3 regions of the Ruegeria sp. HKCCA0235A genome follow, and region 3 is predicted to be linked to each of the others. Evidence: riboswitches for the same ligand, from Rfam matches in the RefSeq annotation. Region 3 holds a riboswitch; each other region holds the start of a gene.
What was found. Region 3 has a riboswitch for cobalamin ahead of GOW56_RS21060 (DUF4198 domain-containing protein). Riboswitches for the same ligand answer to the same signal wherever they lie in the genome.
Positions count from the first base shown of each region.

Region 1: linked by a shared signal. The riboswitch ahead of GOW56_RS20420 (hypothetical protein) and the one ahead of GOW56_RS21060 (DUF4198 domain-containing protein) in region 3 are both predicted to bind cobalamin.
Region 2: linked by a shared signal. The riboswitch ahead of GOW56_RS04505 (DUF1636 domain-containing protein) and the one ahead of GOW56_RS21060 (DUF4198 domain-containing protein) in region 3 are both predicted to bind cobalamin.

Region 1 is NZ_WQDQ01000016.1:44,725-50,805, forward strand. Features, by position in the region: gene GOW56_RS20400 (bifunctional 2',3'-cyclic-nucleotide 2'-phosphodiesterase/3'-nucleotidase) at 1-1,220, shown strand, start outside; RNA gene ffs (signal recognition particle sRNA small type) at 1,260-1,358, shown strand; gene rsgA (ribosome small subunit-dependent GTPase A) at 1,466-2,542, shown strand; gene GOW56_RS20415 (hypothetical protein) at 2,582-3,502, opposite strand; cobalamin riboswitch at 3,573-3,795, shown strand; gene GOW56_RS20420 (hypothetical protein) at 3,886-4,293, shown strand; gene GOW56_RS20425 (dual specificity protein phosphatase family protein) at 4,285-4,797, opposite strand; gene GOW56_RS20430 (DNA polymerase III subunit gamma/tau) at 4,969-6,081, shown strand, end outside.
Region 2 is NZ_WQDQ01000002.1:90,259-96,339, reverse strand. Features, by position in the region: gene GOW56_RS21730 (ROK family protein) at 1-138, shown strand, start outside; gene GOW56_RS04515 (carbohydrate kinase) at 169-1,095, shown strand; partial or broken gene GOW56_RS04510 (D-lyxose/D-mannose family sugar isomerase) at 1,160-1,776, shown strand; cobalamin riboswitch at 1,877-2,074, shown strand; gene GOW56_RS04505 (DUF1636 domain-containing protein) at 2,172-2,528, shown strand; gene GOW56_RS04500 (ABC transporter ATP-binding protein) at 2,525-3,298, shown strand; gene GOW56_RS04495 (ABC transporter substrate-binding protein) at 3,315-4,265, shown strand; gene GOW56_RS04490 (iron ABC transporter permease) at 4,267-5,277, shown strand; gene GOW56_RS04485 (inositol monophosphatase family protein) at 5,301-6,080, opposite strand.
Region 3 is NZ_WQDQ01000019.1:16,151-22,231, forward strand. Features, by position in the region: gene GOW56_RS21035 (hypothetical protein) at 1-463, opposite strand, end outside; gene GOW56_RS21040 (ATP-binding cassette domain-containing protein) at 460-1,236, opposite strand; gene GOW56_RS21045 (ABC transporter permease) at 1,236-2,309, opposite strand; gene GOW56_RS21050 (sugar ABC transporter substrate-binding protein) at 2,418-3,437, opposite strand; gene GOW56_RS21055 (ROK family transcriptional regulator) at 3,690-4,814, shown strand; cobalamin riboswitch at 4,937-5,136, shown strand; gene GOW56_RS21060 (DUF4198 domain-containing protein) at 5,267-6,052, shown strand; gene cbiM (cobalt transporter CbiM) at 6,059-6,081, shown strand, end outside.

The DNA of each region.
Region 1 (6,081 bases), on a different contig from region 3:
GGCTTGGACACCCGGACGCAGCGACCGACACTGAAAATGCCGTTATTCCCCTGGCCGCGATTGAGGGCATCGACGCTGTTGTCGCCGGGCACACTCACCTGAACCTTCCCGCACGCATCGGCGCGCAAACCCCGAATGTGGATTACGTGAAAGGGCTGGTGCATGGAACGCCGGTTGTCATGCCCGGCTCGGCAGGCGCATATCTTGGAGTAATCGATCTGGCCGTTACCCTACAGCCCCAGTCGGGGCTGCGTGTTGTCGACAGCCACACCGAATTGCGCCCGGTTTCGGTGGGCGGCACCGCGATTGGCGAAGATTTGGAAATCGCGCATCTGGTTGAACCCGCACATCAGCAGACCCGTCAGGACATGGCCGCGCCCGTTGCGCGCGTCTCGGACACATTGCACAGCCATTTCAGTTTCTGTGCGCCGGATCGTGGATTGACGCTTGTGGCAGCCGCACAGGCAGCCGCGTTGCGCCCTTTCTTACACGGCACCACGCTTGCAGAGCTGCCGCTGTTGTCAGCCGCGTCACCGGCCAAATGCGGCGGACGCTCTGGCCCCAGGCACTATACGGACGTGCCGCCCGGTGAAATCTGTCTGCGTCACGTGGCGGACCTGCATGTCTTTCCCAACGAGTTGCGCGCGGTTCAGATCACGGGCGCGCAGCTGCTGGAGTGGTTGGAGATGTCAGCCAGCGCATTCAACCAACAATTCCCCGACGCCGAGGCAGAGCTGTTCGACCGGGATCGGGCGGGATACAATTTCGATGTCATCTTTGGCCTGTCCTATCAGATCGACCCGTCGCAACCGGCGCGTTACGATGTCGGGGGGCAAATGATCCATCCCGGCCACAGGCGGGTGCATCATCTGACTTGCGCAGGCCAGGCCGTGCAACCCGATCAGGCATTTGTCGTTGCGCTCGATAATTATCGCGCAAGCGGGGGCGGACATTTCCCGCATGTGTCATCGGCCCCGGCTATCGATCTGCCCCCGCTGGATATCCGGGACATTTTGCGGGATTACATGACGCACCGCCTGCCACCCGACCCATTGGCCCGACAACCTTATCCGTTCTCTCTGATGCCGAAATCGGGGGTGACGACCATTCTTCGGACCGGTCCCGGTGCTTTCAAGTATGTCGACGAATTGAACAGGTTTGCCCCCAAGATTCTGGACCCTGACGAAAACGGTTTTGCACGCATTCGGCTGACGCTCTGACGGGTTGTCTTTTGCCGAAGCCTTCCCTATATCCTGAGTCGAGAGGTTGGCGCGGGCGAGCGCCTCGCCAACCTGGTCAGGTCCGGAAGGAAGCAGCCACAACGAGCCCCGCTTGGGTCGATGTCCAACCTCTCACTTTACGAACCTTAGCCGCAGGAGGGCTTTATGATTGTAGCAAAGACCCTTCGGGCAGCATGGTTCTGACCTCACGGTATCGACTGACTGCCTGAACACATGACCCGGGGATGAGCGATCGCCATCCGTCGGGAGTGCTGTTTCTGACGACAGGCAAACCAATGTTTCTTGCACTTTCGGACCTGGGATGGTCCTCTCACTTTGCTGCGCAACACGCGGCTTATCCTTCCTGCACACCTTTTCGCATCACTTCCGTTCATCGGGACCGCCTGATCGGGCTGAACCCTGACGGCGAAGTCCCGTTGCTGACCCCCGATCAAACGACCGGCAGCTATGCCGTTGGCGATTGGGTTCTCGCCGATGACGACAAACGCGTGCGCCATTTGCTCGACCGGCGCAGCCTGCTGCACCGACGCGCCGCCGGTACAGGCGCCGCAATGCAACTGATCGCAGCCAATGTCGATGTGCTGTTCATCGTCAGCTCGTGCAATGCCGATTTCAACCTGCCCCGGCTGGAACGGTATTTGGCGCTTGCGTATCAGGCCGGGTGTTACCCGGTCGTTGTTCTGACAAAGGCCGACAAATCGGCGGACCCTGACAGTTTCTCGGGACAGGTGCAATCACTGGACCCGTTCCTGACGGTTCTGGCGATCAACGCGCTGGACCCGGCAGAGGTTGAAAAGGTTCTGTCCTGGTGCCCAAAAAGCCAGACCGGAGCGCTGGTTGGTTCGTCGGGCGTTGGCAAGACGACACTTGCCAATACCATGACCGATCAGAATCTTGCCACCTCGGACATTCGCGAGGATGACGCACGGGGCCGGCACACGACGACCGCACGCGCATTGCACCGGATGCGCAACGGTGGCTGGTTGATCGATACACCCGGAATGCGCGCGTTGCGCCTGGTGGACGCTCAGGATGGGATCGACGACGTTTTCTCGGACCTTGCCGAGTTGAGCCGGGACTGCCGTTTTTCGGATTGCCAGCACAGCTCCGAGCCCGGATGTGCCGTGCAAAAGGCGATCAGCCACGGCACGCTTGATCCGGCTCGATTGGACCGGTGGCGCAAGCTTCGGCGCGAAGATCAGCGCAATTCTGAAACCGTCGCGCAGTCTCGGGCGCGGGACAAAGCGTTCGGCAAGATGGTCCGTGGCGTCATGAAGGAAAAGAAACTTCGCAACCGGTGATTGTTGGACGGGGCCTGGCCCGTTCTGCGCCGCGTCTGATCAAGCGATCAGTCGCGGCCAAACCGCTGCATTGCGCCGGGCAAATGCTCCGATATGACCAACCTCGGACAACCCGAAATCGGCAGGGCTCAGCAGGTGGCGGTTGGCATCGGGGCCGTAAAGATCCGCAAGCCGCCAAACCGCGTCCGGCGGCACCATCTGGTCGTCCTCGAAGGTGAACAAATCCACGGGCGTTCCAGAATCCTTCCACTGCGCCGCAGGTAACTCATGCCCGATTTCAGGCACATAGTTCAAAGGCGCCGTACACCATTTGCGCCACTGCCAATAGACCGATGCCGGCAGATCCGAGCCGAACCCGATCGCCTTTCCGGGAAGGTAGCCAAAGGCTCGGGCCAAAAGCGGGGCATGACCATACCAGAACAATCCTGCCAAACCACGATAGGGCCATGGATGGTCGCTTAGGGTTACCAGCCCCGAACACACACAGATCATCCGGTCAATCAGATCGATATCCGGCTGCACAGGCCCCAACATCGCGCCGATCGAATGGCCGATGGTCCAATGCTGCGAATCGGGAAACCGTCTGCGCATTTCCGCCCGTGCCGCGGGCATGTCGATCAAGGCCCAATCCGCCATCGTCGCACGCGAGTCTTTCAGGCGGCCAGTCAAGGAATGCCCGTAATCGCGATAGTCATAGGTCAGGCAGGCCATACCCTGCTTGGCAGCAAGCCATCGTGCGAAATGACAGTAATAATCGCGCGGCACACCCGTTGCACTGTTCAGCACGACGACGATTTCGGGCGAGGTCAGCGGGCTGTACAACCGGGCAGACAGTGTTTTCTGCCCGGACGGAAAGCGAAACTCTTCGGTCAATACCGTTTGCTCTGTGTCCAACATGATCTCTGGCTTTGCGCTTGGTAAATCCGGTTTCCGAACCTCAACGCCCTCGACACTATGCATGAACCAACATCGTATCCAGCATGACCAAGCGTCCGGCCAAAAGATCGGCTTGACTCGATGCGTGCTCAAACGCTAGCGGTTGTGTGATGGTTTCCGGCCTCCACAAGGGGTCGGGGTGAAAAGGGAACACGGTGCGGTAATGTCTGGTCATGCAGGCAACAACCAAATCCGCGACTGCCCCCGCAACTGTAAGCGGTAAGCGATGCCGAAACACCACTGGCCCCGAAGGCTGGGAAGGTCGGCAAAGCGATGACCCGCAAGTCAGGAGACCTGCCATCGGAAACGAAACCGAAACTCGGGCGGGGTGTCCGGGCAGGTCCTGACGGCATCACGATGTCCCACCTGTCCAAAATATCCTGTCCACCAAGCGCGGAGGGCGCAGGATGATCTGGAAGACAAAAACACATGAATTCAGTGCAACAGTATGTCAGCGGACGGGTAAAACCTGCCCCGCTTTGGCGCGGCTGGCGCGCTCGATATCCGAAGCCATGGCCCAGGCGACCTCGGCCACCAGTGACGATTTCGAGATTGAGGGCAGCAGTGAGCTGTCACATTGCACCGACGGATGTCATGCAATTTTCCGCGCGCGATCAGACAGCATTCGTGTCTTTTGCGGGACGCAGCCCGAAACCGCAATTGAGCCGCTGAACGGCTATGCCGACCTGATCTTCGGAAACACGTTCAGTGCGATGCCATCCGGCGTCGTGAAGACCCCACCCTGCGCGATGATCGAAGTTTCCACGATCCGGCCTCGGAAACCTGCTTGCGCGCCCGTGCAGATTTCAATCTGAATCCAGACTGACCTGTGCCTGGGCACGCCGAGAGGCCCAGGCCAGTTGCGCATCCGTTTCGACGGCGCAAGGGCGCACCGCCCGCAATCGTTGCAGCGCCGTGTCCGTGCGTTCGCCGCATTCGACCATAAGCCGAAGGACAACCATACCTGACCTGCCACATCCCCCGCGGCAGTGTACCAATACGCGACCTCCGCCGGACAGCGCGTGCCGGGCCGCGGCGCTGACGGACGGCCACGCGTCATCAATCGCTTTTGTCGGCGCTCCGAAATCTTCGATCGGCAGGTGAACCCATCGGCTGGCGCGGCTTTGAATATCGCTGCCAAATTCCTGCGCCCCGTCCTGAAGCATTTCGACATCCGTCGTCATCGAAACAACAAGCCCCGGCTGCCAGGCTGCGATCATGTCCAGATCGCTGGAGTAATCTCCGCCGCGTCCGGGCATCGAGGTCAGTGCCAGCGTTCCGCCACCGACTTGCAGGGCGTAGATCACCAACTGCGACATGAATCCTGTCCTCCCCAAAGAACTCTTTACAAAAATGAGCCATTAAATCCGCTGATGCAGTTTAGTGCGAAAGCGACTCGTTTCTAAATCAAAAATCATCGCGCCCCGCTGTGGACGCGGGCAACGGTGGCCACTACGCTGTGCCCAAGCACCGAATCCCAACGAGAAGACATGACAGACAGTTCCAGCCCCGCCTATCAGGTTCTCGCCCGCAAATATCGCCCGGAAACCTTTGCCGATCTGGTGGGTCAGGATGCCATGGTGCGCACCCTAAGAAACGCGTTCGCGGCCGACCGGATCGCGCAGGCCTTCATCATGACCGGTATTCGCGGCACCGGCAAAACCACGACCGCAAGGATCATCGCCAAGGGGATGAACTGCATCGGACCCGACGGAACCGGTGGCCCCACGACCGAACCCTGCGGTCAGTGCGAACATTGTGTCGCCATCATGGAAGGCCGCCATGTCGACGTGATGGAGATGGACGCCGCCAGCCGTACGGGCGTCAACGACATCCGCGAGATCATTGACAGTGTTCGCTATCGCGCCGCCAGCGCGCGTTACAAGATTTATATCATCGACGAGGTTCATATGCTCTCGACCAGCGCGTTCAACGCGCTGCTCAAGACGTTGGAAGAACCGCCCGCGCATGTGAAGTTCATCTTTGCAACCACTGAAATCCGCAAAGTGCCTGTCACCGTGCTGTCCCGCTGCCAGCGTTTCGACCTGCGCCGGATCGAACCCGAAGACATGATTGGCCTGCTGCGCAAGATCGCCGAAGCGGAAAACGCCCAGATCGCCGAAGACGCGCTGGCGCTGATCACCCGAGCAGCGGAAGGATCGGCCCGGGATGCGACCTCGTTGCTGGATCAGGCGATTTCGCACGGGGCTGGCGAGACGACCGCCGATCAGGTCCGTGCAATGCTTGGACTGGCAGACCGTGGCCGGGTTCTGGACCTTATGGATATGATCCTGCGCGGTGATGCCGCCGGAGCACTTACCGAGTTGAGCGGCCAATACGCCGAAGGCGCAGACCCGCTGGCGGTGCTGCGCGATCTGGCCGAGATCACGCATTGGGTGTCCGTCGTGAAGATCACGCCTGACGCGGCGCAGGACCCGACGGTTTCTCCGGACGAACGGACCCGGGGCCAACACATGGCCGAGGCTCTGCCGATGCGGGTTCTGACCCGGATGTGGCAAATGCTGCTGAAGGCGCTCGAGGAAGTCTCGGCTGCCCCCAACGCCATGATGGCCGCTGAAATGGCCGTTATTCGCCTGACCCAT
Region 2 (6,081 bases), on a different contig from region 3:
AAGGATGCGTTCAACGGCGGCGGCCGCTTCAGCGATTTGCGCCGCTCCCTGAACCTATACGTATCTGAACAGGCAGAGTTCGGGATCATCGGCGCAAACAACTTCTGCAAGAATGCGCTGAGACAGCAACCAGACTAACCGAAGTTTCTTACCAAAAAGGACCAAGACATGATCCTGTGCTGTGGTGAAGCGCTGATAGATATGATTTCAGAACCGACCGCATCGGGCGCAATTGGTTTTGTGCCACATACTGGTGGTGCAGTTCTGAACACAGCCGTCGCGATGGGACGTCTGGGTGTTCCGGTAGGGATGCTGACAGGTTTGTCATCGGATATGTTCGGCCAACAACTGATCGATGCGCTGAAAGCGAGCCATGTGGACACGACACATGTGATCACCTCGGACCGTCCGACCACGCTTGCCTTTGTGCAGCTCTCGGATGGACACGCGTCGTACAGCTTTGTTGATGAAAACACTGCGGGCCGGATGTTGCTGCCCGAAGACATGCCCGATCAGCTTCCTGCTGTCTCTGCCCTGTATCTCGGCGGAATCAGCCTTGCGTGTGAACCTTGCGCAGATGCCTACGCCGCCCTTCTGGACCGCCACGGTTCCGACCGGGCAGTGATGCTGGACCCGAATATCCGCCCGGATTTCATCAAGGATCAAACCCGATTTCGGACGCGTTTGAACCGTATGATCTCGCGTGCGGATATCGTCAAGGTTTCAGACGAGGACCTGGACTGGATCATTCCGGGCGCTGAAGCCGAATCCGCAAAAGCGTCTGTGCTGTTGCAGGCGGGTCCTTCCGTTGTCATCGTCACGCGTGGCAGTGATGGGGCGCACGGTTACCTGGCGGATGGTTCCGAAGTCTCGGTTCCTGTGAAACCCGTTGAAGTGGTCGATACGATCGGCGCAGGTGACACGTTCAACGCCGGCGTCCTGACCGAGCTCAGCCGCGCTGGGCATCTGACCAAGTCAGGTCTGCGCGGATTGACGGTTGAAAGCCTGCAAGCCGCCATGGAACTGGGCGCTGACGTGGCGGCCGTAACCGTTTCCCGAGCCGGGGCGGAACCCCCTTGGGCGCACGAACTTTGATCTGCGGGATGGCATGATGAAACGATCCGAAATCAACCACATCAAGCCCTAGGCCCAGACGTTCATTCAATCTTTCGGCGCCGCATAGCCGCTCTTTGCGGATTGATCGCCCGAGAAAATGCGCAGCCCTCTGGCCAAAACGATCCGCAGCCGCGGGCTGGGATGGGATATTACCGATTACGCACAAGGCCATTTCGACGAACATTACCTATTCCCGTTCACTCTACGCACTGGTTAGACGAAGGATCTGAAATCCGGGCGTGGGATGCTCTGTGCAGAAAACTGTTGATCTCGAAAGACAATCAGCTTTCTCCGGTGCACCGGCATATTATCAAGGCAGAAGACATCATCAACAGGGGCGGCGGCGATCTCTTTCTGGAAATTCATGCGCCGGATCCAAACGGTGGCGTCGACCGCAGCAACCCGATGACGGTCCCCAGCGATGCCTGCCCCGTAACCTTGCAACCCCAAGAGCACGTACGGCTGAAGCCCGGGTAAAGCGTAACTCTGATGCCCGACATCTGGCACGCTTTCTGGGCCGAGCGCGGCGATTGCCTTATTGGCGAGGTATCGACCGTGAATGACGACCGTACGAACAATGTGTTTGAAAAGCCAATTCCACGGTTTTCAAAGGTCGAGAAAGATTTCGAGCCGGATTTCCTTCTTGTATCAGACTATTGACACCGTTCGGTCCGGGCTGGCGCAGCAGGACAGCTGGCGCGGCTGTTGCAATTCCATCTACCACCGCCTTCGTCTGCCGCTTGACAAGTCTGGCATTGCCGGACTAGCTGAGCGGGATGGTTCCGTAAGGGATGAAAATGGGAACACGGTGCGGCGCTGGAATGTGCCAAGTCCGTGACTGCCCCCGCAACTGTAAGCGGTGAGCGACGCCACTTCACCACTGACCCGCATGGGTTGGGAAGGTCGGCCAAGCAACGACCCGCAAGTCAGGAGACCTGCCATCGCACTATAAACCAACCCGAGGCGGGGCGTCTCGGAAGGAGGCTTGATGGCGTGTTTGCGTAATATCTGGGTATGTGCCCTCTGTCTGCGTCTGGCAAACGACGGAGATGGCTATGACCTGCTATTCTGATCACTACGTTCTGATCTGTTCAACATGTCAGGGGGCGATGTCTGCCGAGGCTGCGCAAGACGAGCTGAATGCCCGGTTGCCTGACGGTTTTGAAACCCGAATGGTGGCCTGCATGGCAGGTTGTGAACGGGCCATGACGGTCGGATTTCAGGCCCCGGGCAAAGCGCAGTACCTGTTTGGCGATATCACGACATCACACGACCTGTCCGCCTTGGTCGAATTCGCGACCCAGTTCGGCGACAGTGACGATGGCTGGACCAGCGCCTCGGACCGCCCCCCTGCCCTTTTCGCAAAGACCTTGTCGCGAATACCCGCATTGCCGTCCGGTGGCGCTTCATGAGTTTTCTGGTTGCCGAGAATTTGGAGTACTATGCTCTTAATGGCGATATCCTGTTGCAGGATGTGTCCTTTCGTCTGGAAGAAGGATCAATTCTGGCAATCGCCGGGCCGAACGGCGCCGGCAAGACCACTCTGCTGAAACTGCTGTGCGGGATCGAACGGGTTATCTTGGGTGATGTTTGGATAGAAGGCCAAAGCCTTCGGACCCTGTCCGCCCGCCAACGTGCCCGCTCCATTGCTGTGGTCGGGCAGCAGGAAATGCCTGACGGGCGGATGCGCCTGCAAGACTATGTTGCGCTGGGGCAAATCCCGATTCAGGGCGAACGTTCGATGGCTCAGCACAAGGCTGATCTGGAACGGGTTCTGACGACGACCGAGCTGTCGCATTTTGCCAACAAAACGATGGGTCAACTGTCCGGCGGAGAACGTCAGCGCGCACATATCGCGCGCGCGTTGGCCCAGAACCCGTCCTTGCTGTTTCTAGACGAGCCAACCAACCATCTGGACCCCGATGCCAAGGGGCACATGCTGTCTCTGGTTGCTGATCTGGGGGTAACGGTCGTCATGATCGTCCATGATCTGGTCATGATCCCGGAATTCGCCACCCATGTGGCGCTGATGAAAGCCACGCGTCTGACGGGGTTCGGGCCTGTTGTCGAAGTTCTGACCCCAGACCGGGTACGTGAGACATTCGGCGTGGATTATCTGTGCTTTCAGCACGAAGGCCGCATGATCCCCGCACTGGATATCCGAAAACGGAAACTGTCATAATAACAGGAACTTAAATATGATGCAGAAACTTTGGCCGGTGGTTGTTTTCGCTGGCTTGGCAGGTGGCGCGGCAGCGGAAGCCGTCACCGTGGACAATTGCGGCGAACCGCTGGCTTTTGACTCGGCGCCGGAACGTCTGGTCGTGCATGACATGAACATGGCGGATATGGCCTTTGCGCTCGGCCTTCAGGACAAGATCGTGGGGCTTACCGGAATTACCGGCTGGTACAAAACAAGCCCTGATTTTGATGCTCAGCGTGGCGATATCCCAGAGCTTGCCCCCAAATACCCGACCATTGAAAACCTTGTGGCCGTCGAACCCGATCTGTTTTTTGCCGGTTGGTACTATGGCATGAAACCCGGCGGTGACGTCACGCCCGACACGCTGGAACCCTTTGGTATCAAGACCATGATCCTGTCCGAAAGCTGCGTGCATCTGGACAAGGATCGCCCCGAGGCCAGCATGAACCTGTTGTTTGATGACGTTCTGCGTCTGGGCACGGTCATGCAGGTCGAGGACAAGGCCGAGGCGCTGGTTGCCCGCTGGAAGGACCAACTGTCCGCCATCGAAGCAAAAACAGCCGATCTAGCGAAGCCCCGCGTGTTCCTGCTGGACGGGCCGGCCGATGCTCCGTTTACCGCCGGCAAGTTCGCCATTCCCGATGCAATGATCGCAGCCGCGGGTGGCGAGAACGTGACGCATGATCTGGATACCAGCTGGGGTCGCACGTCGTGGGAGGCCGTGGCAGCGGCCAACCCGGAGTTTCTGGTGCTGCTCGATTATCAATCCGGCAACGGCGCAGAGGACACCTTTCAGTTCCTCAAGGATCACCCGGTGATGTCACAAACGGACGCGGTAAAGAACGAGCGCTGGATTGGCCTGCGTTACGAGGAACTGACGCCCGGCCCGGCAAATATCGAAGCGATCGAGAAGATGGCGAAGGCGATGCACCCGGAGACCAACTGATATGGTCCGATTGGGCCGTTTGATAGTGCTGGGGGCGGTTGTTCTGACCGCCCTTTTGCTGTTGTCGATCGTCTACGGGACCACCCCAATCCCCATACGCGAAGTTTTTTCGGCCATCGGCCTCGGAACCGGTCTGGTGGAAGGAGACATGTCGCCCTTGCACCGGATCGTCTTCGACCTTCGCCTGCCCCGTGCCTTGTTTGCCGCCGTGATTGGTGCGGGACTGGGCGTCGTTGGTGTCGTTTTGCAAACAACGACGCGAAACGACCTGGCAGATCCGTTTCTGTTCGGTCTGTCCTCGGGTGCTGCTGCCGGCGCCGTTCTGGTGATCACCGTCACGGGTGATGTCCTGGGAATCTGGACGTTGCCGCTGGCGGCATTTTGCGGTGGTCTGATCGCGTCCGGCATTGTTCTGGCGCTGGTTCAGGGCTTGCGCACAAGCGCACCCGAAAAACTGATCCTGGCTGGCCTGGCGGTGTCCTTTCTGTTTTCCGCAATCACCAACTACCTGATTTTCTCTGGCGACAATCGCGCTGCTCATTCGGTGATATTCTGGATGCTTGGCGGTCTGGGACTGGCAAGATGGGAAACGTTCCCGCTTGTCCTGATCGGATTGGGCCTGATCCTGAGCTATTCACTTTACCGCAGCCGGTGGCTTGACGCGCTGCTGACCGGGGATTTCACAGCATCGTCACTGGGTATTCCCGTTCAAGGACTGCGGTTCAGCATGTTTTTCGTTGCCGCGTTGGCGACGGCCAGTTTCGTTTCCGTTGCCGGTGTAATCGGCTTTGTCGGGCTGATGGTGCCTCATATTGCACGCGGCATCGCCGGAACTCTGCACCGAAACCTGCTGATCGTCTCGGCGATCGTGGGCGCGATTCTGTTGACATTGTCCGATATCTTGTCACGCCTTCTTCTGGCTCCGCAGGAGTTGCCGGTCGGAATCGTCACGACGTCGATAGGATCACTTTTTGTCTTTTTGTATTTGTTCAAATCTGATCGCGGGAGATAGTTTTCCAAGGTTGCGCAACACCGTCATTTTTCGACATTGATGAGGTCAAGCAGTTCAGCATGCAGTTCAGGGGTTGCGGCGGAAACGACCGCGCCATCTGAATCGAGGGTTAACGCATGCCCGTGCCAATCGGTCATCACTCCACCAGCAGCCGTGATCAGAGGTGAGAGCGCCAGATAGTCATAAGGTTGCAGATCGTAATCCACCACAGCATCGACATGGCTCGAAGCAAGCAAGGCATGGGGATAACAATCATAGGCAAATCGGCGCGTCTGCCCTGCATTCATCAGCCGTCTGAACAGGTCAGGATGATCGCGATAAATTTTGTCGCCTTCATTCACGTACAAAACCGATTGATCCAGACGCGTGGTGTTCGACACCTCTATCGGTTGCCCGTTCAGTCTGGCCCCGTCACCAACCACACCCAAATAGGTCTCATGTAAGGCCGGCATTCCGACCAGCCCCAACCGAGGGCGCCCATCCACAAGGTGCGCCAAAAGGAACCCGAACAAAGGATGGCCGGACAGAAACGAACGGGTTCCGTCAATCGGGTCAATCACCCACATATGACGCCCGTCGCCTGCTTCTTGACCGTGCTCTTCGCCAAAGATGCCGTGTCCGGGAAAATGCTGTTTCAGGTAGGTGCGTACTTCCGCCTCAACTGCCTTGTCGGCCTGCGTCACCGGGCTTTCATCCTGTTTGAATTCAATGCCCAAAGACCCCCGAAAAAACCGCATCGCGGACTCCGCGGCAATATCAGCAATCTTCATCGCGTGTTCAGTCAACGCATCTGGGGTTACCATT
Region 3 (6,081 bases):
CCCACAGTTGGTGAAGGTCCGACCAACCCGGCTCGTTCAAGAGAAGGTAATTGCCCTCAACCAGAACAACGCGCTGATCCGCCGTGATCATGGACCGCGCGGCAATGGCCAGATCCAGTTCCCGGTCAAACTCGGGTATTGCGATTTCTTCTTCCGCGCGCAATCGATCAAGCAACGCATGAAAGCCGGCAAGATCAAAGGTTTCAGGAGATCCTTTGCGGCTCAGCAGGCCGCGATCCTTCAAGATCACGTTGTCATAGTGGAAGCCGTCCATGAAAACCAGTCCGGTTGCGACGCCGCGCAGATTGAGCTCTTTGGTTGCAAGGCCCGCCGCAGTCGTTTTTCCCGATCCCGGCGGCCCGGCAATCGCGACAAGATGCCGGTCTTGCAGCGGCGGCAAGGCCTGAACGGCATCCGCGATTTTTCTTGCAAGCGCCTCGGGGGTGGCAAGTTTACCCGTCACGCGGCTTGGTCCTCGGCGGGCGGTTCCTTGGCACCGGTCATGAACGCCACTGCGTCGGACATCGTGTAATCCTTGGGATCAACGACGCAGAGGCGTTTGCCCAGCCGATGCACGTGAATTCGATCGGCGACCTCAAAAACATGAGGCATATTGTGGCTGATCAGGATGATCGGAATGCCGCGAGACTTCACGTCCAGGATCAGTTCAAGAACGCGCCGACTTTCCTTTACGCCCAATGCGGCGGTTGGTTCGTCCAGGATGATGACTTTTGATCCGAATGCCGCGGCACGTGCCACCGCAACACCCTGACGCTGACCCCCGGACAGTGTTTCGACGGCTTGATTGATGTTCTGGATCGTCATCAGGCCCAGTTCGCTCAGCTTGTCGCGGGCGAATTTCTCCATCGCCGGACGGTCGAGCATTCGGAACCAAGATCCCAATGGCCCTTTGCGCCGAATCTCGCGCCCCATGAACATGTTGTCCGCGATCGACAGGGCAGGGGACATCGCAAGTGTCTGGTAAACCGTTTCAATGCCGGCTTCGCGCGCGTCAATCGGCGAATGAAAATTCACCTTCTGACCTTCCAGCCAGACTTCGCCCTCATCCGGCACCACCGCGCCTGAAATCGCCTTGATCAGTGTTGACTTGCCCGCGCCGTTGTCGCCGATCACGGCCAGAATCTCACCCGGCATCAAATCGAAATCGCACTGATCCAGCGCCGTCACCTTGCCGTAGCGCTTCACAAGGTTCCGTCCTTTGAGAATAGGTTCCATCAGGCTGCCACCTTTCTGATCCACTGGTCGACCGCGACCGCTGCGATGATAAGGATGCCGATCAACAGGAACGTCCATTGCGCATCAGCGCCCAGCAACCGAAGCCCAAGCGTGAAGACCCCGACGATCAACGCTCCGAACAATGATCCGAGAATGGACCCGCGGCCACCGAACAGGGATATGCCCCCGATCACGACCGCTGTTATGCTTTCAATATTGGCCAACTGGCCAGACGTCGGAGACACGGACCCGATCCGACCAATCAGAGCCCATCCCGCGAAGGCGCAGATCAGCCCGGACAGCATGTAAACCGACATCAGCGTGCGATGCACATTGACACCTGACAGCTCGGCGGCTTCCGGATCATCACCGACCGCATAGACATGCCTTCCCCATGCGGTGTGACGAAGGGCGTAGGAAAGCCCGAGGATCAGCACCAGCATGAAGATCACGCCGACGGTGAATACCGCCCCGCCCACGTTGAACTTGGCCCCGAAAAGTTGCAGAATTGCGGCGTTTTCTTCGATCTCCTGCGACCGGATTGTTTCGTTCTGAGAATACAGGAAGTTCGCCGCAAGAACGATTTGCCACATGCCAAGCGTCACGATGAACGGCGGCAGTTTGATGCGGCTGACCAGATACCCGTTCACCGCACCGATTGCGGTGCCAACGAAAAGGCCGCAAACAATCGCGACCGTTGGTGGCAGCCCATATCGGAAGGTGAACTGACCCATGACAACCGACGACATCACCATGATTGCCCCGACACTCAGATCGATACCGGCGGTCAGGATGACGAGGCTTTGCGCCGCCGCCACGATCCCGACGATCTGAACCTGTTGCAGGATCAGGGTCAGCGCGAATGGCGAGAAGAACTTGGAGCCCAGCAAAGCCCCGAAAATGACGATGGCAGCCACAAGAACGATCAGCGGCACCAAAGAGGGGTTCACATGCAGAAAATGCTGAACCGTTCCGACGAACCCGCGGTGGTGATTGTCAAATTCGGCAATCTGTTCCGGGCTGCCTTTTGCAGCGGCTTCGAAGTCGTCTGATCGTCGTGAAGTATCGGACATAAAGGTTCCCCCAAAGCGTCAGGTTGCTGACGACTTTAGCAAGTTTTCGGGCGAATGGGTGGTTTGAAATGCGGAAGGCCGCCCTCTGCGGCCCTCCGGGTGGTCAGGTTAACCCCAGCAGAGGTCCATGCCTTCTTTGACCGAGATCGACTCGACGCCTTCGGCAGGCTTGTCCGTTACAAGCGCCACGCCGGTGTCAAAGAAATCCTTGCCAGGCGTGTTTTCAGGCTTCACGCCTTCGTCCGCCCATTTCTTGACGGCTTCAACACCCAGCGATGCCATCAGCAGCGGGTATTGCTGCGACGTCGCGCCGATAACACCATCGGCAACGTTTTGGACACCCGGGCAGCCTCCGTCCACGGAAACGATGAGCACGTCATTTTCGCGCCCGATGGCTTTCAGCGCCTCGTAGGCGCCTGCCGCGGCAGGCTCGTTGATGGTGTGAACAACGTTGATCGTGGGATCTTTGGCCAGAAGGTTTTCCATCGCGCGGCGACCACCTTCTTCGTTGCCGGCAGTGACATCACTTCCGACAAGACGGGGGTCATCTTCATCACCGATTACGTTCGGGTCCGCCAGATCGACACCAAAGCCTTGCAGGAAACCCTGATTGCGCAGCACATCCACTGTCGGCTGACTGACGGCAAGATCCAGTGTCGCAATTTTCGCGTCGTTGGCCGCGTCGCCCAGCGTGGCTTTGGCCCATTGTCCAATCAGAAGCCCGGCCAGGAAATTGTCCGTGGCAAAGGTCGCGTCAGCCGAGTCAATGGGTTCCAGCGGCGTATCCAGAGCGATAACCAGAACACCTGCATCCCGCGCCTGCTTCACGGCCGGAACGATGGATGATGTGTCCGAGGCCGTCAGCAGAATGCCTTTGGCGCCGTCCAGAATGCAGGTCTCAATGGCTTGCACCTGCGTTTCATGGTCACCGTCAACTTTGCCCGCAAAGGCTTTGAGCGTCATTCCCAGCTCTTCCGCTTTTGCAGTCGCACCTTCTTTCATTTTGACAAAGAACGGGTTGGTGTCCGTCTTGGTGATCAGGCAAACAGTTTCGCCTTCCGCCATTGCACTGCCAGCCATGGCAGTAACCCCGAGCGCAGCAGCACCCGCAAGTTTTGCAAGTTTCATCGATTATCCTCCCAGTTTTTTCTATGCCGAGTAGGGCACGAGGGCGATCAGGCAAAAATCCTGACCCCATAAGAAACAATCACAAGATTCGAATTTTGAGTCAATAAATAAATCACTCTTATTTATTATTGACAGTGCGGGCGGGCTTTCTCATTCTTCAGCAGGAAAGGGGTGGTCGTGCCGGAAAATTCATCTCGGAAAAATTCGATTGGCCTGCACGGGTCAGAGGTGCGCGGAACCAACCAAAGCGGGATGCGGGCCCGGAACGAACGGCTTGTATTGTCGCTTGTCCGGCGTCACCAGGCCCTTTCGAAGTCCGAGATCGCGCGCATGACCGGATTGTCGGCACAAACCGTTTCCGTCATCATGCGGCTGTTGGAGAAGGATGGTTTGCTTTTGCGCGGCGAACCGGTCCGCGGGAAAGTCGGGCAACCTTCTGTTCCCATGCGACTTAACCCGGATGGTGCCTTTTTCTTTGGGCTCAAGGTGGGGCGTCGCAGTGCGGAGTTGGTTTTGACTGACTTTGTCGGAAATGTGCGGCAACGCGATCGGCGAACCTATGACTATCCAACGCCGAAAGCCACTTTGGAGTTTTCCACTGAGAGTCTGGGCAAAATGATATCATCCATGTCGCCTGAGGCCAAAGGCAGGATTGCGGGACTTGGGATTGCCATGCCGTTCTACCTATGGGACTGGGCCCAGACCCTTCAGGTTCCTCAGGAAGAAATGGACCCGTGGCGCGTATCAGACCTGAAGGCTGACCTGGCGCGGCGCCTCGATATTCCGGTATTCCTGCAAAATGACGCCACTGCGGCTTGTGGGGCGGAATTGGTATTCGGTCCAGCCGATGGGCCCAGGGATTTCCTGTACTTCTATGTCGGGTTTTTCATTGGCGGCGGTGTGGTCCTCAATGGCGCAATCTTTTCGGGGCGTGGAAACGCGGGCGCAATCGGCCCCTTGCCTGTGCCAGATGATGCCGGTGGTGTCAGACCCCTTATCGACGTGGCCAGCCTGTATGTGCTCGAGCGTGCAATCACCACAGCAGGTGTCACGTCGCATTCCATTTGGGAAACGACCCAGCGTTGGGATGTGCCAAAAGTTCAACTGGAATACTGGTTGAAACAGACGGCGAGCGGGATTGCCTATGCAATTGTCTCATCCTGTAGCCTGATAGATTTCGAATGCGTGAAGATTGACGGCTGGATGCCGCAGGACATCAAGGCGCGTTTGGTTGAAATGGTCGAAGACAAACTGTCTGAGCTAAACCTGACCGGTCTCGAGCGCCCTGCCGTGCTGGCAGGGGCCGTAGGCCCGGAAGCACGCTCACTGGGCGCGGCAAGCCTGCCGTTGTCGGAAAGGTATCTTTCAGAAGCCTAGATGTGAATTCACTCTGTTGCCTTGGATATTTCACAAACTGGTTCACTCTCGCAAACTGCCGAGCTCATTATTTTTCGATGGTCGTAACACATTTTCGTTGACGGAAGGCTGAGTTGTCTGGCAAGCCGCTCGGCATGTCCGGTTCCGGGGCTTACTCTGGAATCAAAAGGGAATGCGGTGCGGGCTCAGGCCCAATTCCGCAACTGCACCCGCAACTGTAAGCGGCGAGCAGGGCTGAAACGCCACTGGGGTTTACCCGGGAAGGCCGGTCCAACGCTTTGACCCGCAAGTCAGGATACCTGCCGGACATGTGCCCTCTAACGGGCACTCCTAATCGGCGACGGGATGTGCGTCGGACCAGGATGCCTGAAAGGGTGATTTGGCGTTGAATGTCCCGTGGTCAAAACGAATTTCGCGCCGGGATTGGCGCGACGGGACAAGGACGACTGTTCATGAAAACGCTGCTCAGCGCAGCCGCTGCCGCGGTGGCTCTTCCTGCCATCGCAAATGCGCATTTCCTTTTGGAATACACCACGGACACCATGATCGAGAAACCGGGCGATGTGCCGGTCAAACTGATTTTCTGGCATCCGTTCGAGAATGGCCATGTCATGGATCTTGAAAAGCCGCAGGAATTCTACGTGATCCACAACGGTGAAAAGACCGATTTGCTGGACACGCTGGAACCTATCCGGTTCACCGGCGGGGAAAACGAGGGCGCGGCGTTCAAGGGCAGTGTCCCGGTCAAACGTTCGGGCGACTATGTGCTGGTGACGGTTCCTCAGCCTTATTATGAGGAATCCGAAGACATTTATATCCAACAGCTCACCAAAGCCTTCCTGAACCGCAACGAATTGCCGACCGACTGGATGAATCCCGTGGGTCTGCCGACCGAGATTATCCCGCTGAACAAGCCGACCAACATCATCGCGGGTTCGACTTTCACGGGCCGTGTGCTGGCTGATGGTCAGCCGGTTGCGGGGGCCGAGATCGAGATCGAGTACATGGCCGCCGAACCCGACATGGAAAGTTCGGCCGTTTCTGCACCGAAAGCGTCTCCTATGCCGGGTGGTGCGGTGGTCGCAATATCTGACGACAACGGGTACTTTTCGTTCGGCGTTCCGAAAGCCGGTTACTGGGGTTTCGCCGCCCTTGGTTCCGGTCCGGCAACCGAACATGAGGGCAAAGAACTCAGCCAGGATGCGGTCATCTGGATTCGTGCCTGGGATCTGGAGTAACCCCAAATGCACATCGTCGACGGAGCCCT